One region of the Micromonospora sp. A202 genome, then DNA from elsewhere that is predicted to be linked to it. Evidence: riboswitches for the same ligand, from Rfam matches in the RefSeq annotation. Region 1 holds a riboswitch; the other holds the start of a gene.
The links. Region 1 has a riboswitch for thiamine pyrophosphate ahead of FBZ33_RS23955 (ECF transporter S component). Riboswitches for the same ligand answer to the same signal wherever they lie in the genome.
Positions count from the first base shown of each region.

Region 2: another riboswitch for thiamine pyrophosphate. It lies ahead of thiE (thiamine phosphate synthase); the one in region 1 lies ahead of FBZ33_RS23955 (ECF transporter S component).

Region 1 is NZ_VFMP01000001.1:5,197,900-5,213,645, reverse strand. Features, by position in the region: gene FBZ33_RS23975 (MTH1187 family thiamine-binding protein) at 1-208, opposite strand, end outside; gene FBZ33_RS23970 (hypothetical protein) at 503-982, shown strand; gene FBZ33_RS23965 (energy-coupling factor transporter transmembrane protein EcfT) at 1,169-1,969, opposite strand; gene FBZ33_RS23960 (ABC transporter ATP-binding protein) at 1,966-3,402, opposite strand; gene FBZ33_RS23955 (ECF transporter S component) at 3,516-4,109, opposite strand; TPP riboswitch at 4,184-4,288, opposite strand; gene FBZ33_RS23950 (alpha/beta fold hydrolase) at 4,397-5,227, shown strand; gene FBZ33_RS23945 (aminoglycoside N(3)-acetyltransferase) at 5,257-6,063, shown strand; gene FBZ33_RS23940 (sugar isomerase domain-containing protein) at 6,060-6,809, shown strand; gene FBZ33_RS23935 (DUF6328 family protein) at 6,984-7,487, shown strand; gene FBZ33_RS23930 (acyl-CoA dehydrogenase family protein) at 7,593-9,599, shown strand; gene FBZ33_RS32940 (hypothetical protein) at 9,701-9,868, opposite strand; gene FBZ33_RS23925 (hypothetical protein) at 9,878-10,486, opposite strand; gene FBZ33_RS23920 (Fur family transcriptional regulator) at 10,664-11,062, opposite strand; gene FBZ33_RS23915 (metalloregulator ArsR/SmtB family transcription factor) at 11,059-11,358, opposite strand; gene FBZ33_RS23910 (metal ABC transporter permease) at 11,402-12,268, opposite strand; gene FBZ33_RS23905 (metal ABC transporter ATP-binding protein) at 12,272-13,033, opposite strand; gene FBZ33_RS23900 (metal ABC transporter substrate-binding protein) at 13,030-13,974, opposite strand; gene FBZ33_RS23895 (hypothetical protein) at 14,029-14,286, opposite strand; gene FBZ33_RS23890 (antibiotic biosynthesis monooxygenase) at 14,316-14,657, shown strand; gene FBZ33_RS23885 (hypothetical protein) at 14,682-15,161, shown strand; gene FBZ33_RS23880 (glycine--tRNA ligase) at 15,276-15,746, shown strand, end outside.
Region 2 is NZ_VFMP01000001.1:5,895,492-5,911,237, forward strand. Features, by position in the region: partial or broken gene FBZ33_RS27225 (thiamine phosphate synthase) at 1-365, opposite strand, end outside; gene FBZ33_RS27230 (thiazole synthase) at 362-1,141, opposite strand; gene thiS (sulfur carrier protein ThiS) at 1,138-1,338, opposite strand; gene thiO (glycine oxidase ThiO) at 1,329-2,510, opposite strand; gene thiE (thiamine phosphate synthase) at 2,504-3,130, opposite strand; TPP riboswitch at 3,125-3,234, opposite strand; gene FBZ33_RS27250 (ThuA domain-containing protein) at 3,526-9,357, shown strand; gene FBZ33_RS27255 (hypothetical protein) at 9,423-9,968, shown strand; gene FBZ33_RS27260 (aldo/keto reductase) at 10,067-11,029, opposite strand; gene FBZ33_RS27265 (ABC-F family ATP-binding cassette domain-containing protein) at 11,066-12,745, opposite strand; gene FBZ33_RS27270 (class I SAM-dependent methyltransferase) at 12,787-13,392, opposite strand; gene FBZ33_RS27275 (hypothetical protein) at 13,496-14,578, shown strand; gene truA (tRNA pseudouridine(38-40) synthase TruA) at 14,597-15,427, opposite strand; gene rplQ (50S ribosomal protein L17) at 15,495-15,746, opposite strand, start outside.

The DNA.
Region 1 (15,746 bases):
CGCTCACCCGGGGTGCGTGCGCGGCCACCACGTCGACCGCCTGTTTGACGACCGCCATCACCTCGTCCCACTCACCCTCGACGGTGGTGAACATGGCGTCGGTGCGGTTGGGCAGGCCCGAGTCACGGACCACCCGTACCGCATCGGCGACCAGGTCACCGACGGACTCACGGACACCGAGCGGGGTTATCGAGAACGCGATCAGCATGCCGCCGATGGTGCCAGGAAAATCGGCTGCACCGTCCCACCTGGTGCCGATAGAGTGCGGGCATGCGCAACTGACGCCCCTCTTCAGAGCCGGCCCGCCGCCCCGCGTCGCGGTCCGTGCGCTCCCGGGCGTCCCGCATCTCCCACCCGCCGTTCGGCGGCGCTGGCTGTGTCCCGACCCCCGGTGAGCAGTCCCTTCCCCGTTGGACCGTCGCACGACGACGGTCATCAGCCGATCCGACCGACCGCCGGCGCGCGGGACCGGCCGTGCCGGTCGGCTTTGAAGGAGGCCCGGATGCCTGCCAGGCGCAACCGGAAGAAATCCCGTTCAGTCGCACCCACGTCCGCGGGCACCGACTCGGCGGCCGGCCATGACGCGCTCCTACCGACCCGCCCCGACTTCGATCTCGCGGTCCAACCGGCTCTCCTGGTCGATCGGGCGTTTCCGGCGGAGTTGGGTGAGCCGGCAGTGCTGGTCCAGCCGGCGCTGCCGGCGGTGCTGAGTCAGCCGGCTCCGCCAGCTGTGCTGAGTCAGCCGGCTCCGCCAGCTGTGCTGAGTCAGCCGGCTCCGCCAGCGGTCGTGCCGGGTGAGCTGGTGCCGCCGTTCGACGTGCCGGCAGCAGTCGACGCGCCGGTGGTGGCAGACCTGCCGAAGGTCGCCGGGCGACCGAAGGCACCGACCGCCGGACCGCCGCAGGGTGGCGGGACGCGCTCGGCCGGCGGGCGTGGTCAACAAGCCGGCCAGAGCCGCCGCTACGCCTTCCGCCGCAGCTGACCCACCCCGCACCCACCCGGCGCGCTGTCCCGACCCCGTGGGCGGTGAGGCAGACAGCAACTTCAGGGATGGTGCTGCCTCACCGCCCAACGAAGCAGCACCATCCCTGATGTTGTGCGGATCATGCCGGCGCGGCGACGCTCAGAGACTCCGGGCGGTGCCCCTGCGTGGATAGAAGGGGTCAGGTCAGCCGATCAGGGGGCGGAAGCTGCCGAGGAGGATGCTCGTGGTCAGTGCGCCGGCGGCCAGGGTGGCCGCGCCGGCGACGAGCAGCCAGTCGGCCCGGGTGAAGCGCTGCCGGCGGGCCACGGTCCGGGGAGTGCCGGCGTCGAAGCCACGCGCGTCCATCGCCACGGCCAGCCGGGTGCCCCGGCGGATCGCCCCGACCAGCAGCGCGAACGCGGTGGAGGCGAACAGTCGTAGCTTCGCCACCGGGTTGCGTCCCGCGTCGACGCCCCGCGCCCGCCGGGCCATGCTGATCATCTGCCACTCCTGACCGAGCAGCGGCACCAGCCGGAACGCGGCGAGCGCCCCGATGGCGAACCGGGCCGGCGCCTTCGCGTTCTGGATCAGCGCGTCGGCCAGGTCGGTGGGGTCGGTGGTCGCGAAGACGATCACGCCCGGCAGTGCCACCGCGAAGACTCGCAGCACCAGGCCGAGCGCGGTGAGCAGCACGCCGGTGCTCACGAACACCGGCCCGGCGTCCAGCAGGACCCGACCGGACCTGTCGGCGGCGAAGAGCACCAGGGTGACCAGGATGCCGGTGGCGCTGAGGAGCAGCGGCCAGGCCCGTCGGGCCAGCACCCGGTAGCGGATGCCGAACAGCGGGAGTACGGCGAGTTCGAGCGCGATGGCGATCGCCGGGGCCACCGGGTCCAGGGTGGCCAGCAGGGTGAACGAGAAGACCAGCGCCGCGGCGACCTTCGCCACCGGGTTGCGGCGGGCCAACGGCGCACCGGGCGCGGCGACCGGTTCGATGCTGATCATCGGGCACCGCCGCCGGTCACGGCCCGGTGCAGGATGACGGTGCGGTCGGCGAGAGCGGCGACGAAATCCGCGTCGTGGGTGACCGCGACAACGCCGTGCCCGGCGTCGCGCAGCTCGGCGAAGAGGTCGACCAGCTCCCGCCAGGTCCGCCGGTCCTGACCGAAGGTCGGTTCGTCGCAGATCAACAGACGGGGCGCGGTGGCCAGGGCCGTCGCCACGCTCAGCCGCCGCGCCTCGCCCCCGGAGAGGGTGTACGGGTTGGCGGCGGCGAGCCGATCCAGTCGTAGTCGCTCCAGCAGCCCCGCCACGGTCTCCCGCACGGCTGCCTCGGGTTGACCGGTGCGGCGCGGGCCGAGCGCCAGCTCGTCGAAGACGGTGCTCGTGACGAACTGGTGCTCCGGGTCCTGGAAGACCGACCCGATCCGCCGGGTCAGCGCGGGTGCGCGCCAGCGGTGCGGGGGAGTGCGATGGTCCGCGCCGGCCAACTCGGCGGACGCGGTGACCCGGCCGGTGCCTGGCCGGAGTAGCCCGCCGAGCAGCAACGCCAGGGTGGACTTGCCGGCGCCGTTGGGTCCGCGTACGGCGAGTGCCTCTCCGGCGCGTACCGCCAGATCGGTGGAGGCCAGCCGGGGTGGCAGGCCGAGCCGGTCGGCGGTGAGCAACAGCTCGCCCGGAGCGGCGGTGGCCCGCCGGGGTGCGATGGGGTGACCCGGCACCCAGACTCCCTCGGCGGCCAGGGCGGGGCCGTGGGCGGCGAAGACCGCCTCGGGCGTGCCGTCCGCACGGACCCCGCCGCCCGGGTCCAGGACGACCACCCGGTCGACCAGTGGCAGCGCCTCGGCGACCCGGTGCTCGACCAGGATCAGCGTGGTGTCGGCGTCCAGCGCCCCGGCAACCGCCTGCCGGATCAGCTCGGCCCCGGCCGGGTCGAGGTTGGCGGTCGGCTCGTCGAGCAGCAGCAGGCCGGGGCGCAGGGCCAGCGCGCCGGCCAGGGCCAGGCGTTGCTGCTCGCCGCCGGACAGTGCGGCCGTGTTGCGGTCCCGGGAGTACGGGAAGCCGACCCGGTGCAGCGCCTCGTCCACCCGGGGCCAGATCTCGTCGGCGGGCACTCCCCGGTTCTCCAGCCCGAACGCGACGTCGTCGCCGCAGCGGGCCATCACCAGTTGGGTTTCCGGGTCCTGGAAGACGATGCCGACCCGTTCCCGGCCCTTGCGGGGGTCGAGCCCGTCGATCTCGACGGTGCCCTCCTGCTCGCCGGAGTCCTCGGGTAGCAGCCCGGCGAGCGCGCTGAGCAGGGTGCTCTTGCCGGCCCCCGAGGGCCCGAGCAGCAGCACCCGCTCCCCGACCTCAACCCGCAGGTCGACCCCGCGCAGAGCCCACGCGCGCCGTCCGGCGTGCCGCCAACCGAACCCCCGCAGCAGTACCCCGCCCACCAAACACCCCCTCCCAAGCCCCGGCTCCACCCTGCACGGTCGATCATGAGGTTGACGGTGGTTCTGAAGATCCATCCGCCCGTCAACCTCATGATCGACGCGAGTGGGTGGGGTCAGATCAGGGCGCGGTCCCGGCCTACCGGGAAACGGTCCAGGACACCGGTGTTGGCCAGGGCCTTGGTCAGCAGCCAGCCGCCGGCGCCAGCGATCACCGTGGCGCTGACGATGGTGATCAGCGCGTACGGGATGCGGTAGTCGGCCAGCGCGTAGTCGACGTTCCAGATGAAGAAGTCGAACAGCGCGGCGCTGAGGCCGGTCAGCGCGCCGGCCACCACCGCGGTGGGCAGCCGGAACGATCGGTACCGGAAGGCGGCGAACGCCAGCTCCGCGCCGATGCCCTGCACGATGCCCTGCGGGATCACCGTGCCGGCCCACTGGCTGCCCAGCAGCGCGGAGAGGACCGCGGCCACCGTCTCGCAGTAGAGCGCGGCACCGGGCTTGCGGATGACCAGACCGCCGATCACGGCCGGCATCAACCAGACGCCGTACAGCAGCGCCTGCGCCGGCGGGAAGAAGGCGAACGCGCCCTCGGTGGCGCTCCAGACCAGGCCCCAGGCCCAGAAGATGACGCCGAAGGCGACAGCGATCACCGAGGCGACCACGATGTCGATGGTCCGCCAACGGTGTGTGTCGGTGTTGGAACTCATGTGTTGCTCCCAGTTCGTGAGTGCGAACCAGGAGAAGACGCACGCCGCGTCCGGTGGCACCGGACTGCGGCGCGGCTGGAGGTCGACCGAACTCCCTGCGCTGGCATTACCCAGATCAGGTTCGAGGGTCTGCGGGCATGCCCGCACTCTCAGCGCTGTGCGCTCCCCTGTCGGATGTGAAGTTGTCTCGCTGACGCTAACACCGACGTGGGTCGCTGGCCCAGGAGGGCATCCGCCTGACCTGCGGCGGGCAACTGCCCCGTCGTCGGCTGGGTACGCTTCCGATCATGCGGGTTGACGCGCGAGGCTTCACGTTCGAGGTAACCGCCGGTGGTCCGCCGGAGGGCGTACCCGTCCTGCTGTTGCACGGGTTCCCACAGCACAGCGGCGAGTGGGACGAGGTCGTCCCGGCGCTGCACGCGGCCGGGCTGCGCACGTACGCGCTGGACCAGCGCGGTTACTCGCCGGGTGCCCGGCCCACGGCGGTGCCGGACTACCGGATCCCCGAGTTGGTCGCCGATGTGGTGGCGGTGCTCGACGCCCTCGGGTTGGACGCCGTCCACCTGGTCGGCCACGACTGGGGCGCGATCGTGGCCTGGGCGGTCGCCGCCGGGCACCCCGAGCGGGTCCGCACACTGACGGCGGTGTCCGTGCCACATCCGGCGGCCATGGCGCACGCCCTGGCCAACGACAGCCAGCAGAAGGCCCGCTCGTCGTACATTGCGCTGTTCCGTAAGCCGGACAAGGCGGAGAAGGTGCTGCTGGCGTGGCACGCCACCGCGCTGCGCAAACTGCTCGGCGGGGTGGGCGACAGGCCCCGGGTGGACCGCTACGCCGACCCGATGCGCGAGCCGGGAGCCCTCACCGCCGCACTGAACTGGTACCGGGCGATGTCCCGCTCCGACCTGGCAGCGGTCGGCCCGGTCGCGGTGCCCACCACGTACGTCTGGAGTGACCGGGACGTCGCCATCGGTCGGACCGCCGCCGAGGCGTGTGCGGCGAACGTCACCGGGGACTACCGCTTCGTGCAACTGGCCGGTGTGAGCCACTGGATCCCGGACGCGGCCCCGGGCCCGCTCGCCGAGGCGATCCTGGCCCGAGTCAGCGCGACGGCCTGAGTCGTGCGGGTCAGCGGGGGAGGGCCATCATGACGACGGACGGCAGCGGGCCGGGCAGCCGCCGCTCGATCGCCGCGCAACTACGCCTGCTGGGCGTACGCCCCGGCGCGACGCTGCTGGTGCACGCCGGCCTCCGTCCGCTGGGATTCATCAGCGGTGGTCCGCACGCGGTGGTGCTGGCCCTGCGTGACGCGCTCGGTCCGGACGGCACGATCGTCGTGCCCACCCACACACCGGAGAACAGCGATCCCGCCCAGTGGCGCAACCCGCCGGTGCCGGCTGACTGGTGGCCGCTGATCCGCTCGGAGATGCCCGGCTTCGACCCGGCGATCACCCCGAGCCGGTTCATGGGGGCGCTCGCCGAGACGGTCCGCGGCTGGCCCGGCGCTCTGCGCAGCTCACATCCCCAGGTGTCGTTCGCCGCGCTCGGGCCGGCCGCCGAGCAGGTGGTGACCGGGCACGCCCTGGCCGACATGCTCGGCGAGCAGTCCCCGCTGGGCCGGCTCTACGACCTGGACGCCGACGTGTTGCTGCTCGGTGTCGGCCACTCCGCGAGCACCTCGCTGCACCTGGCCGAATACCGCAGCCCCGGCTCGCCCCGGGAGCGGGTCGGCGCTGCGGTGCGCACCGCCGACGGTGGCCGGGAATGGGTGTGGTGGCAGGACGTACGGCTCGACGCGGGTGACTTCGACGCGTTGGGCGCGGCCCTGGAGGCCACCGGAGAGGTTCGCACCGGCCCGGTGGGTGCCGGGACCGGCAGGTTGATGCGCCAGCGGGCGGCGGTCGACTTCGCGGTGCACTGGTTGGCCCGCAATCGGACGACGGAGGACGCATGACGGTGAGTGCCGAGGACTACCTGGCAGTGGTGACCGAGAGGATCGGCCGGGTGGCCGAAAGCCAGCGGGAGGCGGTGGGGCGGGCCGCGGATCTGATCGCCGACGCCGTACGCGCCGACGGCGTGGTGCACGCGTTCGGCACCGGGCACTCGGAGGCCCTCGCCATGGAGATCGCCGGCCGGGCGGGCGGTCTGGTGCCGACCAACCGGATCGCGCTCCGCGACCTTGTGCTGCTCGGCGGCGAACCGGCCGATCGGCTGGGCCCGATGCTGGAACGGGACCCGTCGGTCGCACACCGCCTCTACGAGCTGGCGCCGGTGCGGCCCACCGACGTCTTCGTGCTCGCCTCGAACTCCGGGGTCAACGGCGCGATGGTGGAGTTCGCCACGCTGGTCAAGGAACGTGGCCACGGGCTGGTCGCGATCACCTCGGCGCAGCACTCCGGTCGGATGACCTCCCGGCACCCGTCCGGGCGCAAGCTGGGCGACCTCGCCGACGTGGTGCTCGACAACGGCGCCCCGTACGGCGACGCGACGCTGCCGCTTCCCGGTGGCGGTGCGGTCGGCGCGGTCTCCTCGATCACCGCTGCGCTGCTCGCCCAGCAGATCACCGTGGAGGTGGTGGCGCGGTTGCTGGCAGCGGGGGAGCGCCCACCGGTCTACCTGTCGGCGAACATCCCGGACGGCGACGCGCACAACACGGCGTTGGAGGCCCGGTACGCGGGTCGCATCCGTCGCGGGTCCTGACGCCGCCGGCCGGTGCTCACGGTCGCCCGGCATCGGCTGGTGCTGGTGACCGACCTGCGTCCCCGAGGTGAACGGAAGATGTCGTGAACCTGTTTCGCGCTCGGGCGGGTGGGGCATTGGCGTTGCTGCCGGCGGCCGGGACCGCCGGCAGTAGCGTCTCACCGGAGGTAGCGCGTGTCCAAGGAGACCGACAAGCAGCGTTGGCAGCGCAATTTCGCCGACCTGCTCCAGGAGTTGCGGGTCGCACAGACCGGCGTGCAGATCCTCTTCGCCTTCCTGCTCACCCTGCCGTTCAGCAACGGGTTCACCGAGACCACGGAGTTCCAGCGGGACGTCTACATCGTGGCGTTGCTCGCGGCGGCCGCCGCCACCGCGCTGATCATCTCGCCGGTGGCGTTCCACCGGGCGCTGTTCCGGCAGGGACGCAAGCCGGAGCTGGTGCGCTTCGCGCACCGGATGGCCACCGGCGGTCTCGCCTTCATGCTGGTCGCGATGGTCAGCGCGGTGCTGCTGATCACCGACTTTGTGCTGGACCGGCCGATCGCCTTCGTGCTCAGCGCCCTGACCGGAATCTGGTTCCTCACCTTCTGGGTGGCCCTGCCGTTCGCGCGGCGCAGCTGGGGCGAGGACGACATCGACGACGATGACGACGACCCGGACACGATCGCCGGTCGCTGATCGCGCAGATCTTCACGCAGCGCTACCCCTGGGTAACAACCGGGGGTAGCGTGGCGGGTAGTCGCGCACGTCGACGCAGCCGCGCCGAGCTTCGAGGGGGCAGCCGTGACCACGACGCAGGACGGCCGACCGGCACCGGACGGCCCCGACTCCGAAGCCGCGCCCAGCACCGCCGGTGCCGCGGCCCCGTTGCCCAGGGAGGCCGGGCAGGTCTCCGAGAAGGAGGCCCGGCAGGTCGCCGAGGCCGCCCGTGAGTCCACCTGGGACCGACCCAGCTTCGGCAAGGAGTTGTTCCTCGGTCGGTTCCGGCTCGACCTGATCGACCCGTGGCCCCGGTCCGACCCGGACGACGTGGCGCGCGCCGAGGAGTTCCTCGGTCGGTTGCGCGCCTTCCTGACGACCGAGGTCGATGGCGCCGCCATCGAACGCGACGCGTCCATTCCGGACTCGGTGTTCCACGGTCTGGCCGACCTCGGCGCGTTCGGCATGAAGATCGACCGGAAGTACGGCGGGCTCGGGCTGAGCAACCTGCACTACTGCCGGGCGCTGATGCTGGCCGGTTCGGTCAGCCCGGCCATCGGCGCGCTGCTCTCGGCGCACCAGTCGATCGGGGTGCCACAGCCGCTCAAGATGTTCGGCACCGCCGAGCAGAAGCAGCTCTTCCTGCCCCGCCTCGCCGCCGGTGAGGTGTCCGCGTTCCTGCTCACCGAGCCCGATGTCGGCTCCGACCCCGCCCGCCTGGGCACCATCGCCGAGCCGACCGAGGACGGCACCGGCTATCGGCTCAACGGGGTGAAGCTCTGGGCCACCAACGGCATCGTGGCCACCCTGCTGGTGGTGATGGCCCGGGTGCCCGCCACCGAGGGGCGTCGGGGCGGGATCACTGCGTTCGTGGTGGAGGGCGACAGCGAGGGCATCACCGTCGAGCGGCGCAACGATTTCATCGGATTGCGCGGCCTGGAAAACAGCCTCACCCGGTTCCACGACGTGTTCGTACCCGCCGAGAACGTCATCGGCGGCGAGGGCAAGGGTCTGAAGATCGCCCTGACCACGCTGAACACCGGCCGGCTCTCGCTGCCGGCGATGTGCGTGGGCGCCGGCAAGTGGGCGCTGAACGTGGCCCGGGGCTGGGCGGCCGACCGGGTGCAGTGGGGCCGGCCGGTGGGCGAGCACGAGGCGGTCGCGCAGAAGTTGTCCTTCATCGCCGCCACCACGTACGGCATGGAGACCATGCTCGACCTTTGCTGCCTGCTCGCCGACGACGACCGCAACGACATCCGGATCGAGGCGGCGCTGGTCAAGCTGTACGCCAGCGAGATGGCCTGGAAGATCGCCGACGAGCTGATCCAGATCCGGGGCGGGCGCGGCTACGAAACGGCCGACTCGCTGGCCGCCCGTGGCGAACGCCCGGCCGCCGTCGAACAGATGCTGCGCGACCTGCGGATCAACCGGATCTTCGAGGGCTCCACCGAGATCATGCATCTGCTGATCGCCCGGGAGGCGGTCGACGCCCACCTGTCGGTGGCCGGCGACATCATCGACCCGGACGCGGGGCTGGGCCGCAAGGCACGGGCCGGCGCACGAGCCGGTGCCTTCTACGCGAAGTGGCTGCCCACCCTCGCCGTGGGTCGGGGGCAGAGGCCCTCGGCGTACGCCGAGTTCGGGCCGCTCGCCGCGCACCTGCGCCAGGTCGAGCGCTCGTCACGCAAGCTGGCCCGCTCGACGTTCTACGCGATGTCCCGCTGGCAGGGAAAGATGGAGCGTAAGCAGGCGTTCCTGGGCCGTGTGGTGGACATCGGCGCCGAGTTGTTCGCGATGTCCGCGGTCTGTGTCCGGGCCGTCGCCGAACGGGACAGCCGACCGGAAAACGTGGAGCTGGCCGACCTGTTCTGCCGGCAGGCGCGGGTGCGGGTGGACGCCCTGTTCGCCGCACTGTGGGACAACACCGACTCGGTCGACACCGCAGCGGCGAAGCGGATCCTCGCCGGCCGCTACGCGGGTCTGGAGGAGGGTGTGCTCACCCCGTCCGACGAGCTGCCGTGGGTGGCCGCCTGGTCACCCGGCCCGTCCACCGCTGAGGACGTCCGCCGCCGCATCCCACCGAAGCCGTAAGCCCCGCCGGCCGTTGGCCGGCTGGTAGTCGGCCCCGCCTGTTGGTGGCCGGGCTGGTCGTCGGCAGTGTGTCTGGTGGCCGGGCTGGTCGTCGGCTGCGGTCAGCGGGCGACCGCCCAGGCCAGCACCCCGGCCAGGATCAGGCCGTTGAGCCCGGCCAGCGCCAGGTACGCCGCGGGTGGGATCTTCTTGCCCCGTCGCACGAAGGAGACCAGGACGGCGGCGTAGCCGAGCAGCAGGACGGCGATGACGAGGAGGAAGTAGAACACCCGAAGACCTTAGCGGCTCCTGCCGCGTAGGCCGAGTTGGCGCAGCTCCAACGCGGCCAGGGCGTCGACGGTGGCGTCGTCGCCACGTCGCCACGCCTCGGCGACGTCCGGCGCGATCCGGGTCAGCTTGCCCAGCGGCTGGGTGGCCAGCGCGCGCAGGGCGAGCAGGTCCCGGCCGGCCGGTCCGACGGCCAGCTTCGCCGCTGACCCGGCCCGGCGCATCCAGCGCACCCGCAGCGGCAGCCAGCCGAACAGCACGATGCCGAGCGGGAAGATCAGGACCGCGATGGCGAGGGCGAGGGCGAGCTGGTCGACCAGGTGCTGCTGGTCGCGGCCGGCGTCGGCGAGCCCCCGGGCCGCGTCGGCGGCCCGCTGGAAGGGTGCGGTCAGCTCGTCACCGACCAGCGGGACCCGGCGGACCTTGCCGCCCGCGTCGGCGAGGTTGTCGGCGAGGCCGCTGCCCGCGCCCTCCAGCTTCTGCCCCGGTACGGCGAGCTTCTGCACCAGGTCGTGCAGCCACAGCGCGCCGCGGATCGCCACGTACACCCAGGCGAAGACGAGCAGGTCGGTGAGCAACTGACGGGCGGCGGTCGGAAACCGATCGGCATAGATTTTCACGCCGGACAGCGTGTCACGAACGGCCCGGCGCGGCACCCGTCAGATCAGCCGGCGGGACGGCCCGGGCGGCCAGGGCAGGCAGCAACATCGGCGATATTGCTTCCTCGCTGTCGAATGAGCCAGCAACATCGGGGATATTGCTGCCTCAAGACGCGGCGACCAGGCCGCGGTGTTGAGTCAGCGGACGCAGGTCGGGCAGGTGCCGAAGATTTCCAGGGTGTGGCTGATGTCGGCGTACCCGTGCTGGGCGGCGACCCGGTCGGCCCAGCTCTCCACCGCCGGGCCGGCCACCTCGACGGTGCGCCCGCAGGCCCGGCAGACCAGGTGGTGGTGGTGCCCCTCGCTGCACCGGCGGTAGAGGTGCTCGCCGCCGGGTGGGCGCATCACGTCGATCTCGCCGGCGTCGGCGAGCCCCTGCAGGGTGCGGTAGACGGTGGTGAGGCCGACCCGCTCGCCGCGCTGCCGCAGCATGGCGTGCAGGTCCTGGGCGCTGTGGAAGCCCTCCATCTCGCCCAGCAGCGCGCTCACCGCCGAGCGCTGCCGGGTGTTGCGCACCGCGGCGGTGCTCTCGCTCATGATCCCTCCCCGGCGTGGCTGACCGCGTCTGCCACGATGTGCGCGACGTGCTCGTCGACCAGGCTGTAGGCGATCTCCCGACCGCGGCGGGAGCCTCGCACCACTCCCGCGCCCCGCAGCACCCGCAGGTGCTGGGAGACCAACGGTTGTGCGGCACCGAGCTTCTCCACCAGCTCGTGCACGCACCGCTCACCGCCGGCCAGCTCGCTGACGATGGCCAGCCGGATCGGCGCGGACAGAGCGCGGAGCAACTCGCTGGCCCCGTCGAACCCGTCGTAGCCCGTCACGCTGGTCATTCCGCAACGGTACCCATTACCACCGACGCTTCGCTGATCAGGATCAGCTCAGCACGACCTCGTGCGGCTCCGGCGTCGGAGCGTCGGTCGGTGTCGCCCGGCGGCGCAACGTCCGCCAGACGCCGCCGGCCACGGCCACGACCAGGAACGAGGCGATCGCCACCAGCACCACCGAGGCGCCCGGCGCGGTGTCCGCCGTAGCCGCCACCCAGACACCGGAACCGGCGGCGAAGAACCCGAGCGCCATCGCGGCGACCATCGTGCTGCGGAAGCCCCGGGTCACCTGCTGGGCGGTGGCGACCGGCACCACCATCAGCGCGCTGATCAGGAGCACCCCGACAGCCCGCATCGCGATGGTCACGGTGACCGCGGTGGCGACCGCGATCAGCAGGTTCAGCGTGCGCACCGGCAGGCCGGAGACCCGGGCGTACTCCTCGTCGTGGCTGACCGCGAAGAGCGCCGGGCGCAACGCGATCATGGTGACCAGGATCGCCGCGCCGAGCACCGCGATGGTGACCAGGTCGTCGGGCGAGATGGTGGTCAGCGACCCGAACAGGTAGGCGTTGAGGTTCGCGCTGGTCGCGTCCGAGAGGCCGACCAGCAGGACGCCGCCCGCGATGCCGCCGTAGAAGAGCAGGGCCAGGGCCAGGTCACCGGACGTACGCCCTCGGGCGCGGACCACCTCGATGGCGATCGCGCCGATGGTGGCGGCGATCACCGCGACCAGCACCGGTGAGCGGTTGAGCAGCAGGCCTGCCCCGACGCCGGTCAGCGCCACGTGCCCGACACCGTCGCCGATCAACGCCAGCCGGCGCTGCACCAGGTAGATGCCGAGCGCCGGCGCGGCCAGGCCGATCACCAGCGCGCCGATCAGGGCACGCTGCATGTAGGGGTACTGGAAGAGTTCCATGCGTCAGTTGCTCCACAGCCCGGCGGGCTCGTCGTAACAGTGCGGGTGCACGTGGTCGTGGTCAGGCTCCGCGTGATGGCCCGCTGGGTCCGGCACCGCGCCGTCGTGGACGATGCCACCCTCGTGGACGACGACCGCCCGGCTGATCACCGGTCGCAGCGGGCCCAGCTCGTGGGCGACCAGCAGCACCGTCCCACCGTTGCCGACGAAGTCGCGCAGCGCGCCGGCGAATGCCTCCTGGCTGGCCGCGTCCACCCCGGCGGTGGGCTCGTCGAGGACCAGCAGCTCCGGTTCACCGGCCAGGGCGCGGGCGATCAGGGTGCGCTGCTGCTGGCCGCCGGAGAGCGTGGACACCGGGTCGCCCGCCCTGTCGGCGAGCCCGACCGCGAGCAGTGCGGCGTCCACGGCGACCCGGTCGGCTCGACCCGGCGGGCGGAGCACCCCCCGGCGGGCCAGCCGGCCGGAGGCCACCACCTCGCGGACGGTGGCTGGCACGCCACCACCGGCGCCCAGGCGCTGCGGGACGTACCCGATGCGCGCCCACTGCCGGAACCGGCGCAACGGCCGGTCGAAGAGGGCGACCGAGCCGGCGCTGAGTGGCACCAGCCCGAGCACGGCGCGGATCAGGGTGGACTTGCCGGAGCCGTTCGCGCCGAGCACCGCGACCACCTCTCCGGCGGTCACGGTGAGCGAGATGTTCCGGAGCACCGGGCGGCCGTCGTAGCCGACCACCCCGTGCTCGACGGTGATGACAGGTGAGGTCACGAGCAGCTCAAGGCCGTCTGCAGGGTCTGCAGGTTGGTACGCATCACCGAAAGGTAGTCCCCGTTGCTGCCGGCGGCGAGCCCTTCGATCGGGTCCAGCACCGCGGTCTTCGCGCCGACCTGACCGGCGATGGTCTCGGCGACCTTCGGGCTGACCAGCGTCTCGAAGAAGATCGTGGTGGCCTGGTGCTCCTTCGCCTCCTCGATCACGTGCGCGAGCCGCTGCGGGGAGGGCTCGACGTCCGGGCTCAGCCCGGTGATGCCGACCTGGTCGAGCTGGTAGCGGTCGGCGAGGTAGCCGAACGCGGCGTGGCTGGTGACGATCTCGCGCCGCTGGCAGGTCGCCAGGCCCTGCTTGAACTCCCCGTCCAGGGTCGTCAGGTCGGCGCGCAGCGCCGCGGCGCGGGCGGTGTAGTCGGCGGCGTGGGCCGCGTCGGCCTTGCCGAGCCGCTGCGCGAGCTGGTCGCCGATGCCGGCCAGCCGGGTCGGGTCGAGCCAGACGTGCGGGTCCTTGCCGCCGCTCTCCTCGGTGTGCCCCTCCTCGCCCTCGTGGTCGTGCCCGCCGGCGGTCGCGTCCAGCAGTGGCTGCACGCTGGTCACGTCGAACGCCCGGTCGCCACCGTTCTGCGCGACGGCGTCGTCCACCGCCGGCTGGAAACCCTTGAGGTAGACGATCAGCTCCGCGTCGCTGACCTGGCCGACCTGGCTCGGGTTGAGCTCCAGGTCGTGTGGCTCGGCACCCGGCTTGGCCAGGTTGGTCACCCGGACCGCGTCGCCGCCGATCCGCTCGGCCAGGAACTGGAGGGGGTAGAACGCGGCCACCACGTCGACCCGTTGGGGGTCGGCGCCGGCGGCGTCGCCGCTGGAGCAGCCGGCCCCGGCACCCAGGGCGAGGAGAGCGGTCGCGGCGGCCAGGACACGGTACGTGGTGCGGTTGGTCATGTCGTCAACTGTCCGTGGCAACGATAATGATTGTCAAAAACGCATGATTGCATGTCAGAGCAGCTTGGCGAGGCCCACCGTCACCAGCAGGGTCAGCATCACCAGTCGAATCAGGCGGGTCTGCGGCGCCTGAACCGCCCAGGTCGTCACCAACAGGGCGATCAGGCCCGCGGCGAGCGCGAGTGTCAGCAGCCCGCCGATCACCCCGGGCGTGAAGAACGCCACCAGCACCACCACCAGGGTGAGCAGGAACACCGACGTCGGGTTCGCCCCGGCCAACCGGGCGAGCAGGGGGCGCTGCGTACGCTGCATCCCACAGACTCTACGAGGAGGGACCACCGTTGCTGGTGACCAACCGGTTCGTGGTCGACGTCGATGTCGCCGACGACTTCACCGAACGGGCGCACGCCGCCCTCACCGCCCTGGCCGCCTGCCGCGGCTACCTGCGCGGTCAACTGGTCCGGGCGCTCGACGACCCCCGGCACTGGTCGCTGGTTACCGAATGGGAGTCGGTCGGCACGTACCGGCGGGCCCTGGGGGCCTTCGAAGTCAAGGTCAGCGCCGTGCCGCTGCTCGCCGAGTCGGTCGACGAACCCTCCGCGTACGAGGCGCTGGCGACCGCGGCGCCCGGGGGAGCGGTGGTCGTCGCCGAGAGTGATCGGGCTGCGGGTCCTTACCGCTGAGCCGCCGGACACTACGCTGCTCCTATGACCGCACCCGCCCCGCCACCCGGTCCCGGGGTGGCTCCGCCGTTCGCCGCGCCGCCCACCGAGGGTCGCCGGACTCGGCTCTGGATCGGCCTCGGCGTCGGCGCGCTCGCCGTGGTGCTCTGCTGTGGCGGGGGCGGCACCGCCGTCGTCGGCCTGGCCGTCAGCGGCGTGCAGGCGATCCGGGAGCAGGCCCGCACCGTGACCGGTGACTACTACCAGGCGCTGGTCGAGCGGGACTACGGGCGGGCGTACGAGCAGCTCTGCGACGACGCGCAGCGGCGTGAGTCCCGGCCCGAGTTCGAGCGGCGAGCCTCCGCCGAACCTCAGGTCTCGGCGTTCCGCGTGGGTGAGGTGGACACCACCAGCCTGACCGTGCCGGTCGACGTGACACTCGCCGGTGGTGACCGGGAGCAGCAGCAGGTCAGGCTCGGGCAGGACGGGGAGACCGGCGGCGTGGAGGTCTGCGGGGTGAGCTGACCCGCCCCCGGTATTCTGCTGGGCTCAGGGCGACGGTGGTCGTACCGTTGTCCTGAACTGACCGTTCCATCCACATCTCGCCCCCGCCGACCGCCAGCCGGCGTAGGAGGAAACATGCCAGCCGACCGTATCGACGCCGTCGTCAGCCTCGCCAAGCGACGAGGCTTCGTCTTCCCCTCCAGCGAGATCTACGGAGGCACCCGATCGGCGTGGGACTACGGTCCGCTCGGCGTGGAGCTCAAGGAGAACGTCCGCCGGCAGTGGTGGAAGACCATGGTCCAGCAGCGCGACGACGTCGTGGGCCTGGACTCCGCGGTGATCCTGTCCCGCAAGGTGTGGGAGGCGTCCGGTCACATCGCCGAGTTCGTCGACCCGCTCACCGAGTGCCAGTTCTGCCACAAGCGCTTCCGGGCGGACCACCTGGAAGAGGCGTACGCGGAGAAGCACGGCAAGCCGCTCACCTCGCTCACCGAGCTGAACTGCCCCAACTGCGGCAACAAGGGCACCTTCACCGAGCCGAAGATGTTCAACGGCCTGATGAAGACCTACCTGGGCCCGGTGGAGAGCGACGAGGGGCTGCACTAC
Region 2 (15,746 bases), 700 kb from region 1:
TTTGTGGGCCAGACCGGGGAGACGGTCGCGTAGTGCTCGGTGGTCAGGCGGTTCAGCTCGGCTTCGTCGTGGCAGGAGCGGCCGACCAGGCTGTGGGTCGGCGGCGGGTACGGGCCGGCGGCGGGCAGGTGCACGGCGTCGCCGCCGAGCGGGTCGGGGCCGGCCACGACGAGAGTTCCGCCGACGTCGGCGAGGACCGCCCGCAGGTCGACGGCGAGAGCGGCGCGCTCGGCGCGAGGCAGGTCCTTCTCCCGCAGCACCACCCAGCGCACTCCCCCGGCCACGGCTCCCGCCACGACCCGGTCGAGCCCGCCCCGCGCGACGAGCCGGTCGGTCAACAGGACAACACCGGACGGCGGGGTCACAGGTCCGGTCTTCCCTCGTCGGATGTGGAGGGCAGCGCGTGGAAGCGCCGGGCGATCCGGCCGGCACCTGCCGCCAGCCGGCCCGCCTCGACCGCGTACCGCATCGCGGTCGCCATCGCCACCGGGTCCTCGGCCCGGGTCACGGCGCTGGCCAGCAGCACCGCGTCGCAGCCCAGCTCCATGGCCAGGGCCGCGTCGGAGGCGGTGCCGATGCCCGCGTCGAGGATCACCGGCACGTCCACCCCCTGCCGGATGAGCCGGATGTGGTGGGGGTTGCCGATGCCGAGCCCGGAGCCGATCGGGGAACCGGCCGGCATCACCGCGGCACAGCCCACGTCGGCGAGCCGGCGGGCGAGCACCGGATCGTCGCTGGTGTACGGCAGGACGGTGAAGCCGTCGGCCACCAGTTCCTCGGCGGCGTGGAGCAGTTCGACCCCGTCGGGCAGTAGCGTCCGCTCGTCGCCGATCACCTCCAGCTTGACCCAGTCGGTGTCGAACGCGTCCCGGGCCAGCCGGGCCACCTTCACCGCCTCGGTCGCGGTGTGGCAGCCGGCGGTGTTCGGCAGCAGCCGCACCCCGCATCGGTCCAGCAGCTCCAGCAGCCCACCGGTGGAGCCCGGCGCGGTGCCCACCCGGCGCAGCGCCAGCGTGACCAGCTCGGTGCCGGACGCCCGGATCGCCTGTTCCAGCACGTGCAGGTTCGCGGCGCCGCCGGTGCCGAGGATCAACCGCGAGGTGAACGTCTCCCCACCCAGCTCGAACGTCACGCCGCTCACCCGCCCTGCGCCGCGGTGAGGACCTCGACCCGGTCGCCGTCACGCAGCACAGTGGCCGGCCAGCCGGCCCGGGGCACGACCTCGCCGTTGACCGCGACCGCCACCCCCCGCTGTTCGGGCACGACGTCGCGCACCAGGTCGGCCACCGACGCGCCGCCGGGGACGCTGCGTCCGGCCCCGTTCACCGTCAACTCCACCGGTCCCCCTCCATCGTCGGTTCAGGTCCACCCGCTGCGGCCGGTGTGCGAGCGGCCGATCCGGCACCGACGAACCGTTCGGGTCCGAAGGGCGCGAGCAGTGGGTCGGGCACGCCGTCGAGCACCAGCTCGGTGATCAGGTCGGCGGTGATCGGGGTGAGCACGATGCCGTGCCGGTGGTGCCCGGTGGCGGCAAGCACGTCCGGCCGGTCGGGCAGCGGCCCGAGGATCGGTGCGTTGTCCGGCGTGCCCGGGCGCAGCCCGGCGACCGCCTCGACCAGGTCGTACTCGGCCAGCTCGGGCAGCAGGTCGACTCCGGCGCGGAGCAGGCGCTGCACCGCACCGGCGGTGACAGTGGTGTCCGCCCGTTCCTCGACCGTCGCGCCGAGCACGACCTCGCCGTCGGCGCGGGGCACCAGGTAGACGGGTTCGCCGTCGGCGTACCCCCGGATCACGTGCCGGAAGCCCGGCGCGACGCCGTCGGGCGCGCGGAGCCGGAGGATCTGGCCCTTCACCGGCCGGACGGGCAGGCCAGTGAGGGCGGCGGCCCCACAGCCGGCGGCGACAACCGTGACCGCAGCATCCACATCAGACAGATGCGCGACCGCCTGCGGCACCAGCACCGCGCCGGCCCGCTGGGCGGCCGTGCGCAGCGCCGGCACCAGCCGCCGGGGGTCGACCTGGTGGTCGGTGGGCGCGAGTGCGCCGCCGCGCAGCCGTGGTGCGAGCGCCGGCTCGCGGTCGCGCAGCTCGCTGGGGCGCAGTGGGGTCACCGGCAGGCCCAACCCCTGCTGGTACGCCCAGAGCCGGCGCGCCTCGGCCAGGTCGTCGCCGGTCAGCCCGACCATCAGGGTGCCCTCGGTCCGGTAGCCGATCCCGGTGCCGCTCGCTGCGGTCAGCTCGGCGGCGAACGCCGGCCAGCGGGCGGCGGACGCCAGCAGCAGCCCGGTCAGCTGCCGCTCACCGAAGTACGCCTCGGCGACCGGCGAGAGCATGCCGGCGGCCACCGCCGACGCCCCCGAGCCGGGCTCCGGATCGTGCACCACCACGCGCAGCCCCCGGGCGGCGCAGCGCCAGGCGATCGCCAGCCCGATCGGCCCCGCCCCCACCACCGCGACGTCCGGCCGGGCCCGGTCACTCGATCGCGCTGACTCCGACCGGCCGGTCAGCACGCCAGTGCCTCGATCAGCTCGGCGGTCGCCCGCGCCGGGTCGGCGGCAGCCGAGACCGCCCCGACGACCGCCACCCCGTACGCCCCGGCGGCCCGCAGCTCCGGCACCCGCTCGGCGGTCACGCCGCCGATCGCGATGACCGGCACGTCGACGGCGTCGACGACGGCACGTACGCCCACTGGCCCGATGGGGTCCGGCAGGCCGGACTTGGTGCTGGTGGCGTGGCACGGCCCGACGCCCAGGTAGCTGGCTCCCGCCGCGACCGCCGCGGTCGCTGTTCCCGGCGCGCGGGCGGTGGCGCCCAGCACGCCGGCCGGGCCGAGCACCCGACGGGCGGCGGCGACCGGCAGGTCGTCTGCCCCGACGTGCCCACCGGCGGCACCGACCGCCAGCGCCACGTGCAGCCGGTCGTTGACCAGGCAGGTCGCCCCGTACGGCACGCAGAGCGCCAGCACCCGCTGGGCCAGCTCGTACGCCTCGCGGTCGGTGGCGGAATCCTCGACCCGGACCTGCACCACCAGCTCGGCTCGGGCCACAGCGAGGGCGGCCCGGACCACGGTGAGCGGGTCTCGGCCGGGTCGGGTGTCGGTGATCAGATGCAGTCGCCCCAGGGACGGCATGGCAACGCTCCTCCCTGCGCCGGCATTATCCGGATCAGGTTCGACGGTCGGGGGCTGTCAGCCCCCCTCTCAGCCCGGTGCACCGGGCTCCCGTGGGTTACTTGCGTGTCACCGTACGACAGATCCGCCGGTCTGCCAAGGCGGGTGTCGACGGGCCGGAATGGCGGATTAGGTTGGGCGCTTCATCCCGGTCCTATTCGGAATGTCGCCCCCCGTTGCAGAACCGTTACCTGCCGGCATCTTGCCGGACATTGAGCCAGCCGAATTAATTTGTTCAGCGATTCGACAAAATGTTGGCGGGGGCACCGTGACGCGGTGTCACCACCGGCTCCATCTGGGAGGGTCTTCGGCGAGCCGGCTCCCGCGATCCCTGTCACTACGACATAGGAGGCGGCGTGTCCCGTTCTCGTCGTGCCCGCGTACCCATCACCGCAACCCTGATCTCCCTGGCCATGGCCTCTACCACGCTGTTCGGCACGCCCGCCCAGGCGGCCGCCCAGGTCCCCCCACGGGATGCGAAAGCCGCAGCCCCGGTCAGCCAGGTGGTGCCGAAGGCGCCAAAGGCCGCGGCCGATCCCTTCTCCGTCCTCGTCTTCTCCAAGACCGCCGGCTTCCGGCACGACTCCATCCCCACCGGCATCGCTGCCATCCAACAGCTCGGTGTGGCCAACGGATTCACAGTGGACAACTCCGAGGACGGCGCCGCATTCAACGACGCCAACCTCGCGAAGTACAAGGCGGTTATCTGGCTCTCCACCACCGGTGACGTGCTCGACGCCGATCAGCAGGCGGCGTTCGAGCGCTACGTGAAGGCGGGCGGCGGCTACGTCGGCATCCACGCCGCATCGGACACCGAGTACAGCTGGGCCTGGTACGGCGACCTGGTCGGCGCGTACTTCGCCAACCACCCGCAGAACCAGCAGGCCACGGTCAAGGTGGAGGACCACGCCCACCCGTCCACGACCGGGCTGCCGGACCGCTGGTCCCGGTTCGACGAGTGGTACAACTACCAGACCAACCCCCGGCCGGACGTGCACGTGCTCGCCAGCCTGGACGAGAAGAGCTACACCGCGGGCGCCGGTGCCATGGGCGCCGACCACCCGATCGCCTGGTGTCAGGACTTCGACGGCGGCCGATCCTGGTACACCGGGGGCGGCCACACCCGGGAGTCGTACGCCGAGCCCGAGTTCGTGTCCCACCTGCTCGGCGGCATCCGGACCGCGGCCGGTGTCGAGAACGCCGACTGCGGCGCCTCGAAGACCTCGAACTTCGAGAAGGTCGCGCTGGACAGCAACACCAGCAACCCGATGGAGCTGGACATCGCCGGAGACGGGCGGGTCTTCTACATCGAGCGCGACGGTCGCGTGCAGATCGTCAAGCCGGACACCGGCAGCACCGTCACCGCCGTCGACCTGGACGTCTTCACCGGCAACGAGGACGGCCTGATCGGCATCCGGCTCGACCCGGACTTCGCCACCAACAAGTGGGTGTATCTCTACTACGCCCCGAACGACGGGGTCACCCGCAACCTGCTGTCCCGCTTCACGGTCACCGGCGACACCATCGACCCGGCCAGCGAGAAGCAGGTGCTGCGGGTCGACACCCAGCGCAACACCTGCTGCCACGCTGGCGGCAGCATGGCCTTCGACAGCGCCGGCAACCTCTACCTGGCCACCGGTGACAACACCAACCCGTTCGAGTCGAGCGCGTACTCGCCGCTCGACGAGCGGCCGGGCCGCCAGGACTACGACTCGCAGCGCACCTCGGCCAACGCCAACGACCTGCGCGGCAAGGTGATCCGGATCCACCCGGAGGACGACGGCACGTACACCGTCCCGACGGGCAACCTCTTCGCGCCGGGCACTGAGAAGACCCGCCCCGAGATCTACGCGATGGGCTTCCGCAACCCGTTCCGGATCGGCACCGACCCGAAGACCGACACCCTGTACGTCGGGGACTACGGGCCGGACGCCAACGCGAACAACCCGGACCGGGGCCCCCGGGGCCTGGTCGAGTGGAACGTCGTGACCCCCGGCAACTACGGCTGGCCGTACTGCACCGGGACGAACGAGGCGTACAACGACTACACGTTCCCATCCGGGCCGAGCGGCCCGAAGTTCGACTGCGCCGCCCCGGTGAACAACTCGCCCAACAACACGGGCCTGACCAACCTCCCGCCGGTCGTCCCGGCCACCGTCGACTACGGGTACGCCGGTGACGCGCGCTACCCGGAGATCGGCGGCGGTGGCGCGCCGATGGGCGGCCCGGCCTACCGCTACGACGCGGACCTCAACTCCAACCGCAAGTGGCCGGCGTACTACGACGGCAAGGCTCTGCTCGGCGAGTGGAACCAGAACAAGATGTACACCATGCAGGTGACCCCCGACGGCAAATCGTTGGTGGACATCAATCAGCTGCTCACCGGCATGAAGATGGTCCGGCCGATGGACTTCGAGTTCGGTCCGGACGGCGCGCTCTATCTGATCGAGTGGGGCACCGGGTTCGGCGGCAACAACGACGACTCCGGCATCTACCGGATCGACTACACCGCCGGTGACCGCGCACCGATCGCCGCGGCGTCCGCCAACCCGACCTCGGGCCCGGCGCCGCTGACTGTCACCTTCTCCAGCGCCGGCTCCCGGGACCCGGACGGCGGCGCGCTCACCTACTCGTGGACCTTCGGCGACGGGCAGACCTCGACCGAGGCCAACCCGACGCACACGTACGCGACGGCCGGCAGCTACACCGCCCAGCTCACGGTGACCAACCCGAAGGGCCGTACCGCGGTGGCGAACGTGCCGGTCACCGTGGGCAACACCGCACCGACGGTGAGCATCGAGTTCCCGCCGGACGGTGGCTTTTTCAACTGGGGTGACCAGGTCCGCTACTCCGTCAAGGTGACCGACCCCGAGGACGGGCAGGTCGACTGCGACAAGGTGCAGCTCCAGGTGCTGCTGGGTCACGACGAGCACGCCCACCCGCTGGAGCAGCACACCGGGTGCACCGGCACGGTCCAGACGTCGCTCGCCTCCGGGCACGGCGCCGAGGCGAACGTCTTCGCTGTCTTCGAGGCCACCTACACCGACGAAGGTGGTGCCGGTGGCGCGGGCGCGCTCACCGGCCGGGACATCGAGATCCTGCAGCCCAAGCAGAAGCAGGCCGAGTACTTCACGGCCACCGGACGGGTGCCGGGCGGCACCGGCGGCGGAGACGCCGGCGTGCAACGAGAGGCCGGCGCCGACACCGCCGGTGGCGGCCAGAGCATCGCGTTCATCGAGGACGGCGACTGGTGGTCGGTCGTCCCGGCGGACCTGACGAACATCACCGAGATCCGGTTCCGGGCCGCCTCGGCCGCCGCCGGCGGTCGGATCGAGGTCCACGCGGGCGCCGTCGACGGACCGGTCGTGGCCACGGCCACCGTTCCGACGACCGGCGCGTGGCAGACGTACACGGACGTGAGCGCGCCGGTGACCGGTGCCGCGAGCGGCTCGCTGTACTTCGTGGCCCGCGACCCGAACGGCGGAACGGGTTCGCTGTTCAACGTCAACTGGATGGACTTCATCGGCCGCGGCGTCACCGAGAACGGGCCGCCGGTGGTCACCGCCACCGCGACCCCGGCCACCGGCACCGTGCCGGTCACCGTCGAGTTCGACGGCACGGCCACCGACGCCGAGGGCGACACCCCGCTGACGTACGCCTGGGACTTCGGTGACGGAGGCTCGGCGACCACCCTCGACGCCAGCCACACCTACACCAACGCGGGCACCTTCACGGCCACCCTCACGGTGACCGACAGCAAGGGCGCCAAGTCGTACGCCACGGTGCCGGTGCGGGTCGACGCTCCGGATACGTCCTGCTTCGGGGCGCGTTCGGACGACTTCAACGGCAACAGCCTCGACAAGGAGCGCTGGACCAGCGTGGTCCGGGAGAACCAGCTCTACTCGCTCAGCGGCGGCGCGCTGCGGCTGCCCACCGCGGTGGGCGACCTCTACGGCGCTCGCAACGACGCCACCAACCTGGTGCTGCAGGCGGCTCCGACCGGCGCCTGGGAGATGACCACCAAGGTCACGCTGCCGGTGACGGCGAACTACCAGCAGGCTGGCGTGCTGGTGTACGGCGACGACGACAACTACGCCAAGCTGGACCTGCTGTACAACGGCAGCCGGCGGGTGGAGTTCATCCGGGAGACGGCCGGTACGCCTCGCAACGAGGCCGCCGACAGTGCCGCCGCGCCGGCGGGTGACACCGGGTACCTGCGGATCACCAGCGACGGGACGAACCTGACCGCCGCCGCCTCGGGCGACGGGCAGACCTTCACCCCGGTCGGCCAGTCGGCACCGCTCGCCGGTATCACCAACCCGCGGATCGGGGTCTTCGCGCTCAACGGAGGCACCGAGGCGCCCGTGGTCGACGCCGCGTTCGACTCGTTCCAGGTCACGCCGGACGCCCCGGCCGGCCCGGTCGACCCGTCGGACGAGTTCACCGGTTCCACGTTGGACAAGTGCCGCTGGGACGCCATCACGCGGGAGGACCCGAACGGTTACCGGGTCACCGGTGGCGCGCTGCGGATCGACGTGCCCAACGGTGACATCTACGGCACCGACAACACCGGGCCGAAGAACTTCATCCTCCAGACCGCGCCGTCCGGCGACTGGACCCTGGAGACGAAGGTCGACGGCAGTCTGCTGAACGAGCAGTACCAGCAGGCCGGTCTGCTCGTGCAGGCCGACGACGACAACTACCTGAAGTTGGACTTCATCGCGGACAACCAGGCCGGCCAGGCGGTGACGCGGCGGATCGAGTTCCGCAGCGAGATCGCCGGGACGGTGCAGAACCCGCAGCCGGAGGCGGCCAGCCTCACCTCGGCGGTGTGGCACCTGCGGCTGGCCCGCACCGGTGACACGTTCACCGCGTCGTACTCGGCCGACGGGACGACCTGGACCGCGTTGGAGGCGCTGACGAACAGCGCGGTGGGTGCCACCCCGAAGGTCGGGTTGTTCACCCTCGGCGCCAACCAGACCGCCTCGAAGACCGCCGCGTTCGACTACTTCCGGTTGAGCACGAAGGTCGCCGACGAGACCGCGCCGGTCACCACGGCGACGGTGTCCGGCACCCCGACCGAGGGGTGGTACACGGGGCCGGTGACGGTGACCCTCGCCGCCACCGACGAGGCCGGCGGTAGCGGGCTGGCCAGCACCGAGTACCAGTTGGACGGTGCCACCACCTGGACGGCCTACACCGCTCCGGTGGCGGTCAGCGGGGACGGCGAGCACGAGGTGCGGTTCCGCTCGACCGACCAGGCGGGCAACGTGGAGTCGACGAAGACCGTCTCGGTCAAGATCGACACCACAGCGCCGGTCACCACGGCGACGTTCGCTCCGGCGAACGACGCCGGCTGGCACAACGGGACGATCCCGGTCGTGCTGGCCTCGACCGACGCCGGTTCCGGCGTCAAGACGGTGGAGTGGTCCCTGGACGGTGGCACCTGGACGCCGTACACGACGCCGGTCGAGGTGACCGGTGACGGCCAGCACGAGCTGCTGTTCCGCTCGACCGACAAGGCGGGCAACGCCGAGACGCTCAAGTCGGCGGTGCTGCGCATCGACGGCACGAAGCCGACGCTGCTGGTGTCCGGGATCGCCGACGGCCAGCTCTACGGTGACAGCCAGGACGTTCGGGTGTCCTGGCAGGCCGTCGACCCGACCTCGGGCATCGCGTCCGTGGTCGGCCAGCTGGACGGCAGGGCGTACGCCAGCGGCACTCTCCAGGCCATGTACGAGCTGCCGCTCGGCCTGCACGAGCTGACCGTGACCGCGACCGACAAGGCGGGCAACCAGACCACCTCTGCGGTCCGGTTCTTCGTCACCACCTCGTTCCGGGACATGCAGGGCCTGCTGGACCGGTTCAAGGCGACGGGTCGACTCTCGGCCAAGGCGCACAAGCAGTTGACGGCGAAGCTGGACGCGGCCCGTCAGGCCGAGGCGGCCGGCAACGACAACAAGGCGATCAAGCAGTTGACCGCCTTCCGTACGCTGGCCGCCGACGCCACACTGGTGGCCGAGGCGGAGATCCGGGACGTCCTGATCCGGGACGCCGACGCCATGATCGTCCGGCTCGGCGGCGCGGCCAGCAAGGCCGGGGTGAAGGCGAACGACGGCGCTCCGATCAAGGGCACCGGACGCCTGGGTGAGGATGCCACCCGGCTCGCACCCGGTCGCCAGCTCTGATCCGACGAGGCCCCTCCCCGACGTCACGACGTCGGGGAGGGGCCTCCCTCGTAGGTAGTGAGGAGATGTCCGTGACGGGTATCCGCAAGGTGTTGGCCGCCGTTCTCGTCGGGCTGGCCCTGACCCTGTTCTCCGCTGCCCCGGCGGCCGCTCAGGCCGACAAGCTCAAACTGACGGTGGCCGGTGACGGGGCTGAGGGGGTCACCATCCAGGCCGTCTACGCCGACGGCCGCCGGCTGGACCGGGTGGTGCGGTTGGTCCTCACCGCCACCGGCCCGGACGGGCAGAAGGTCGGGCCGGTGCAACTGGAGCCACAGCCCGAGGGGCAGGGCTTCTACAGCAGCGGCCGGGTGCTCTCCACCGGCACGTGGAAGGTGACGGTGAGCTCCCCCGCTCCGCTCAAGAGCGAGGCCACGGCCACTGTGCAGGCCCGGGCAGCACAGTCACCGCCGGTGCCCGCACCGGTCGCGGTGACCAGAACGACTGACGGAGACCGCGGGGCGGGTGCCGGCTGGTGGCCGTTCGCGGCGGCCGGCCTCGTGCTCGTCGCCGCGGCGATGGGGGTGGCCATGCTCTTCGGCCGCCGCCGCACCGGTACGCAGAACGACTGATCGACTCGACATCCTTGAAGTCGGGGCTTCCCGGACCGCAGGACGCCCCGACTTCAAGGAACGCGAGTGGATCACGCGCCGGCGGGCGCCCGCCTCGCTCAGAGGATGGCGCGCAGCGCCGTCAGATCCTCGTCGCTGGGTTCCCAGGTGCCGGCGGCGGCGTTGGCCACCACCTGCTCGGGCGTGGTGGCACCAGCGATCACCGAGGTCACCGCCGGCTGGGCGGCCAGCCCGCCGATCGCCACCTGCAGCATCGTGAGACCCCGCTCGGCCGCGTACGCCTCGATCGCCTCGATGGTGTCCCAGTCGGCTGCGGCGAGCCGCTCCGCGTACCGGCCACCGCCGGAGAGTCGGCTGCCGGCCGGCGGCTGACCCGAGCGCTTGTACTTACCGGTGAGCAGCCCGTTGGCGAGCGGGAAGAACGGCAGCATGCCAAGGCCGAACCGCTCGCAGGCCGGGATGACCTCGGTCTCCACCGAACGCTCCAACAGGCTGTAGTGGTTCTGGGCGCTGATGAAGCGGGCCCGACCGTTGGACGACGCGACCCAGTCCGCGTCGGCGATCTGCCAGCCGGCGAAGTTGGAGTTGCCCAGATAACGCACCTTGCCGTCGCGGACCAGGTCGTCCAGGGCGGCGAGGGTCTCGTCGATCGGGGTGCCCGGGTCGGGCTCGTGCATCTGGTAGAGGTCGATGTGGTCGGTGCCGAGCCGGCGCAGCGACGCCTCCACGGCACGGGCGATGTAGCGCCGCGAACCCCGGGCACCGAAGTCCGGCCCGTTGAGGCCGTTCATGTCCATGCCGAACTTGGTGGCCACCACCACGTCGTCCCGGCGTCCCTTGAGCGCCTGCCCGAGCAGCTCCTCGGAGCCGCCCTGCGGTTCGCCGTAGATGTCAGCGGTGTCGAACAGGGTGATCCCGGCGTCCAGAGCGGCGTCCACCACCGCGCGCGTGCCGTCGAGGTCGAGCTTGCGGCCAAAGTTGTTGCAGCCGATGCCGACCACGGACACCACGAGCCCGGAGTCGCCCAACCGGCGATAGGTCATCTCAGTCACGAGATCCACCCTATGCCCGCCGGACGCGGCGGGCCCGGGGACGGCTCAGCCCACGTCCCAGACCGGTTCCGGGGTCTCGACCACCTCGTTGTCGCCCCGGAACAGCACGAACCGGTCGAAGGACCGGGTGAACCAGCGGTCGTGGGTGACCGCGATCACCGTCCCGTCGAACGCGTTCAGGCCCGCCTCCAGTGCCTCCGCGCTGGCCAGGTCGAGGTTGTCGGTGGGTTCGTCGAGCAGCAGCAGGGTCGCCCCGGACAGCTCCAGCAGCAGCACCAGGAACCGGGCCTGCTGCCCACCGGAGAGCGTGCCGAAGCGCTGGTCGCCCTGCGCGGCCAACTCGTAGCGGCTGAGCACCCCCATCGCCGCGTGCCGGTCCATCCCGGTGCGATGCTCGTCACCCCGCCAGAGGATCTCGACCAGCGTCTTCGACATCAGCTCTGGCCGGTCGTGGGTCTGGGAGAAGTGACCGGGTCGGACCCGGGCACCGAGGCGGGCTGTGCCGTCGTGCGCCACCGGGGCGAGCGCGCCCGCCCCGTCGACCGGCCCGTTCGCCGGGTCGGGGTCGGTGCCGCCCCGGGCCAGCAACCGCAGGAAGTGCGACTTGCCACTGCCGTTGGCACCGAGCACCGCCACCCGGTCGCCGTACCAGATCTCCAGGTCGAAGGGGAAGGTCAGGCCGTCGAGCTCAAGCTGCTCGCAGATGACCGCGCGCTTGCCGGTCCGCCCGCCGCTCAGCCGCATCCGGATGTCCTGGTCCTTCGGCGGTACGGGGGGCGGCCCGGCCTCCTCGAACTTGCGCAGCCTGGTCTGCGCTGCCTGGTAGCGCGAGGCCAACCCGTCGTTGTACGCGGCCTTCTGCTTGTACATCAGCATCAGCTCGCGCAGCTTCTGGTGCTCCTCGTCCCAGCGACGACGCAGCTCGTCCAGGCGGGCGTGCCGGGCCACCCGGGCGGAGTGCCAACTGGCGAAGCCACCCGGGTGCACCCAGGCGCTGCCGCCCTCGACGGCGACCACCCGGTCGGCGCTCTGGGCCAGCAGCTCGCGGTCGTGCGACACGTAGAGCACCGACTTGGTCGACTCGCGCAGTCGCGCCTCCAGCCAGCGTTTGCCGGGCACGTCGAGGAAGTTGTCCGGCTCGTCGAGCAGCAGCACCTCGTCCGAGCCGCGCAGCAGCAGCTCCAACGCGAAGCGCTTCTGCTGGCCACCGGAGAGGGTGCGCACCGGCCGGTCCCCCACGGTGTCCCAGGGCAGGCCGAGCACGATTGTCGCGACGGTGTCGAAGAGCACCTCGGCGTCGTACCCGCCGGCCTCGCCCCAGGCGCCGAGCGCGTCGGCGTACGCCAACTGTGCCTTGCCCGCGGCGTTGCTGAACTTGCCGTGGGCCTCGGCCGCCCGCATGGCCATCTCGGTCTCGCCGAGCCGGCGGCCGGCGTCGCGCAGCGCGGGCGGGGCCAGCGACAGGGCGAGGTCGGCGAGCGTCGACTCGTCCCCGATCATGCCGATGAACTGGCGCATGACGCCCAGCCCACCGGCGCGCGCGACGACGCCGCTCCGCACCGGCAGGTCACCGGCGACCATTCGCAGCAGCGTCGTCTTCCCCGCGCCGTTCGGGCCGACCAGGGCGACCTTGGCGCCCTCCCCGACCCGGAACGACACGTCGGTGAAGAGTTCCCTACCGTCGGGCAGGATGTGCCCGACCCCTGCCACGTCCACGTATCCCACGCGGGGATCCTGCCCCAGCGAGGGGCGGAGGGTATATCCAATTACCGGGTGACTCGCAGCACCCGGAAGCCCTTCTGGCTGGCGTGCCGCTCCACCTGCCAGCTCTGCTCGGTGAGCCAGCGTTGCAGCGAGTCGCCGCCGAGGTGCCGGGCGACGACCAGCCAGCCGACACCGTCCGGCGCGAGGCGGGGCAGCCACCGCAGCAGCAGGTCGTGCAGCCCGTCCTTACCGATCCGAATGGGAGGGTTGGACCAGATCTGGGCGAACGAGACGTCGGCCGGCACGTCGTCCGGCGCGCTGACCCGGACCCGGTCGCCGGCGCCGATCCGGACCGCGTTGGCGGCGGTCAGCTCACGGGCCCGGGCGTTGACGTCGACGGCCCAGACGGTGCTCGCGGGCGCGAGGTCGGCCAGCACGCAGCTGATCGGCCCGAATCCGCAGCCCAGGTCGAGCAGGTCGCCGCTGGTGTCGGCTGCGGGCAGCTCGGCCTTGCGCAGCAGGACCGCCGTGCCCGGGTCGAGCCGGCTGGCGGAGAAGACCCCGCCGGCCGAGGCGAGCCGGTAGTCGCGGTCGGCGACAGAGAACTCGATCTCGCGCGCCGGGGCGTCGCTGGCAGGCTGCGCAGTGAAGTAGTGGTCGCCGGTCACGCCGGCAATTCTCGCACCGGCCCGGGCCGGCCATGACACGGCCTACGCACACATTTCCTGGATATTATCCCCAAAAGGGACAATGGCTCTTACTCTGGGCGACATGGTGTATCGGTACGAGTCCGATGAGGACGCTTTCGAGGAGTACCCGGAGCCCGGGTCCGACCTGTCGGTGCTCAGCGCCGGTCCGCCCCCGCCCGCCGGGCCCTCTCCGTCGCGCTTCCCCACGCCGTCGCTGCCGCGAGCGAACCAGCTCTCGCTGCCGTCGTCGTCGCCACCGCCGCCGCCACCGCCACGGCCGACTCGTGCCGAGACGCCGCCCGCCACGCCCCGTGGCCACGTCTACAGCTCCGCGTCGCCGATCGAGCCATCAGCCCGACGCGGCGGCGGCCGACTGTGGCAGGTGCTGATCGGCGGCGCAGCCGTCCTGGTGCTGCTCGCCCTCTGCGGCCTGGGCGCCGCCGCGCTGCTCGACAACCGCGACCAGCAACCGCAGGCCACCCCGACGTTCCAGCCGAACGCCGCCCCGACGTCCGCCGCGGCACAACGGCTCACCCTGGACTCCCGGGACACCGACCAGGCCCCGCTCACCGCCAAGGAACTCTTCGCCGGCAAGGAGTTGAAGCTCAACGACGGCCAGCCGAGCTACCAGGTCCTCAAGACCCAGTCCAGCGCCAGCTGTGCCGTCGCCGCCACCGGCGAGGTCGCCGACCTGCTGGTCCGACTCGGCTGCAACCAGATCGTCCGGGCCACGCTGCGGACACCCGACGGGGACCACCTGGTCACCGCCGGCCTGTTCAACCTCACCGACAAGGTCAGCGCGGAACGGGCCCGGGACCGGATCCGGCCGCTGCTCGACGAACGGCAGGGCCGGTTCCGTGGCCTCACCTCCGGCGAGGGCGACGGCACCGACGTGCTGGCCAGCGCCCCGGCGCGGGTGGGCTGGCAGGTCCGGGGCCACTACCTGGCGTACGCGCTGGTGGTCCAGAAGGACGGTTCGGCGATCAAGGCGGGAGACGCCAAGGTCGGCGAGATCCTGTTCGACATGATCGAGCTGCACCTCAGCCGGGGGGTGCTGCAACAGCGGGCCGACGGTGGCAGCGCCGGACAGCCGACGGCGGCGCCGACCGGCAGCAGCGGAACCCAGGGTGGCAGCACCGACGACGGCGAACTGCCGGGCAACTGACCGGCACGCCGTCGACGGTCAGCCCTCGACCGGGACCCGCAGCCGGCGGGTGAGGTCGGCACGGCGGGCGTAATCGGCCGGGTCGGCCGGGTAGCCGACCGCGACGAGGGTCAACCCGCGCGCCGGGGCCACTGTCACCTCACTGGAGCGAACCTCACTGGTGAGCAGGCTGCCCGGCCATTCGACCGGGCGGCGGCCGTCGCCCGCGACCAGCATCGCCCCCACCAGGCTGCGCACCATCGCCTGGCAGAACGCGTCGGCCTGCACGGTGGCCACCAGGATGCCGTCCGGGTCCCGACGCCAGTCCAGCCGGGTCACCTCGCGCAGTGTGGTCGCGTTCTCCTTGCGCCGGCAGTACGCGGCGAAGTCGTGCTCACCGACCAGACCGCTCGCCGCGGCGTTCAGCGCGGCCAGGTCCAGGGGCTTGGGCCAGGCCAGCACCTCGTGCCGCCGCAGCGGCTCCGCACCAAAGGGCGCGTCGGTGACCCGGTACTCGTAGCGCCGGAAGGTAGCCGAGAACCGGGCGTCGAAGTCGGACGGCACCTCGGTCATCGCCCGTACGCGTACGTCGGTGGGGAGCAGGCGGGCCAGCCGACGCAGCAGCCGCCCCTCGTGCTCCCGCCACACGTCGACGGGCAGGTCCAGGTGGCACACCTGCCCGGTGGCGTGGACTCCCGCGTCGGTCCGCCCGGCCACCGTCAGCCCGGTGGCCGTACCGGCGCCGAGGACGAGGTCCAGGGTCTCGACCAGCACCCCCGCGACGGTGCGCCGGGTCGGCTGGGCGGCCCAGCCGGAGAAGCCCGTGCCGTCGTACGAGACGTCCAGCCGCAGCCGGATCCGCTCGTCCACCTCGTACCTCCTGTCATGGGTCGGGCCCGACACCCCGATGGGGTGCCGGGCCCGACGTTGCCCTTGATCAGGCCTTGTTCTCGGTGGCCTCGTCGCTGTCCTCACGGGCGGCGTCGGTGTCACCGGACGCCGACACCGGCGCCTCGGAGTCCTGGTCGGCCGGGGCCGACTTCGGGGTCTCGTCGGCCGGGGCGAGCGCCTCGACCTTGTCCTGCTGCGCGGCCTTGCGGGCGGCGGTCTTCTTGTTCGCCTTCGGCTCGGCGACCTGAAGCTCCTCCACCAGCTCGATGATGGCCATCGGCGCGTTGTCACCCTTGCG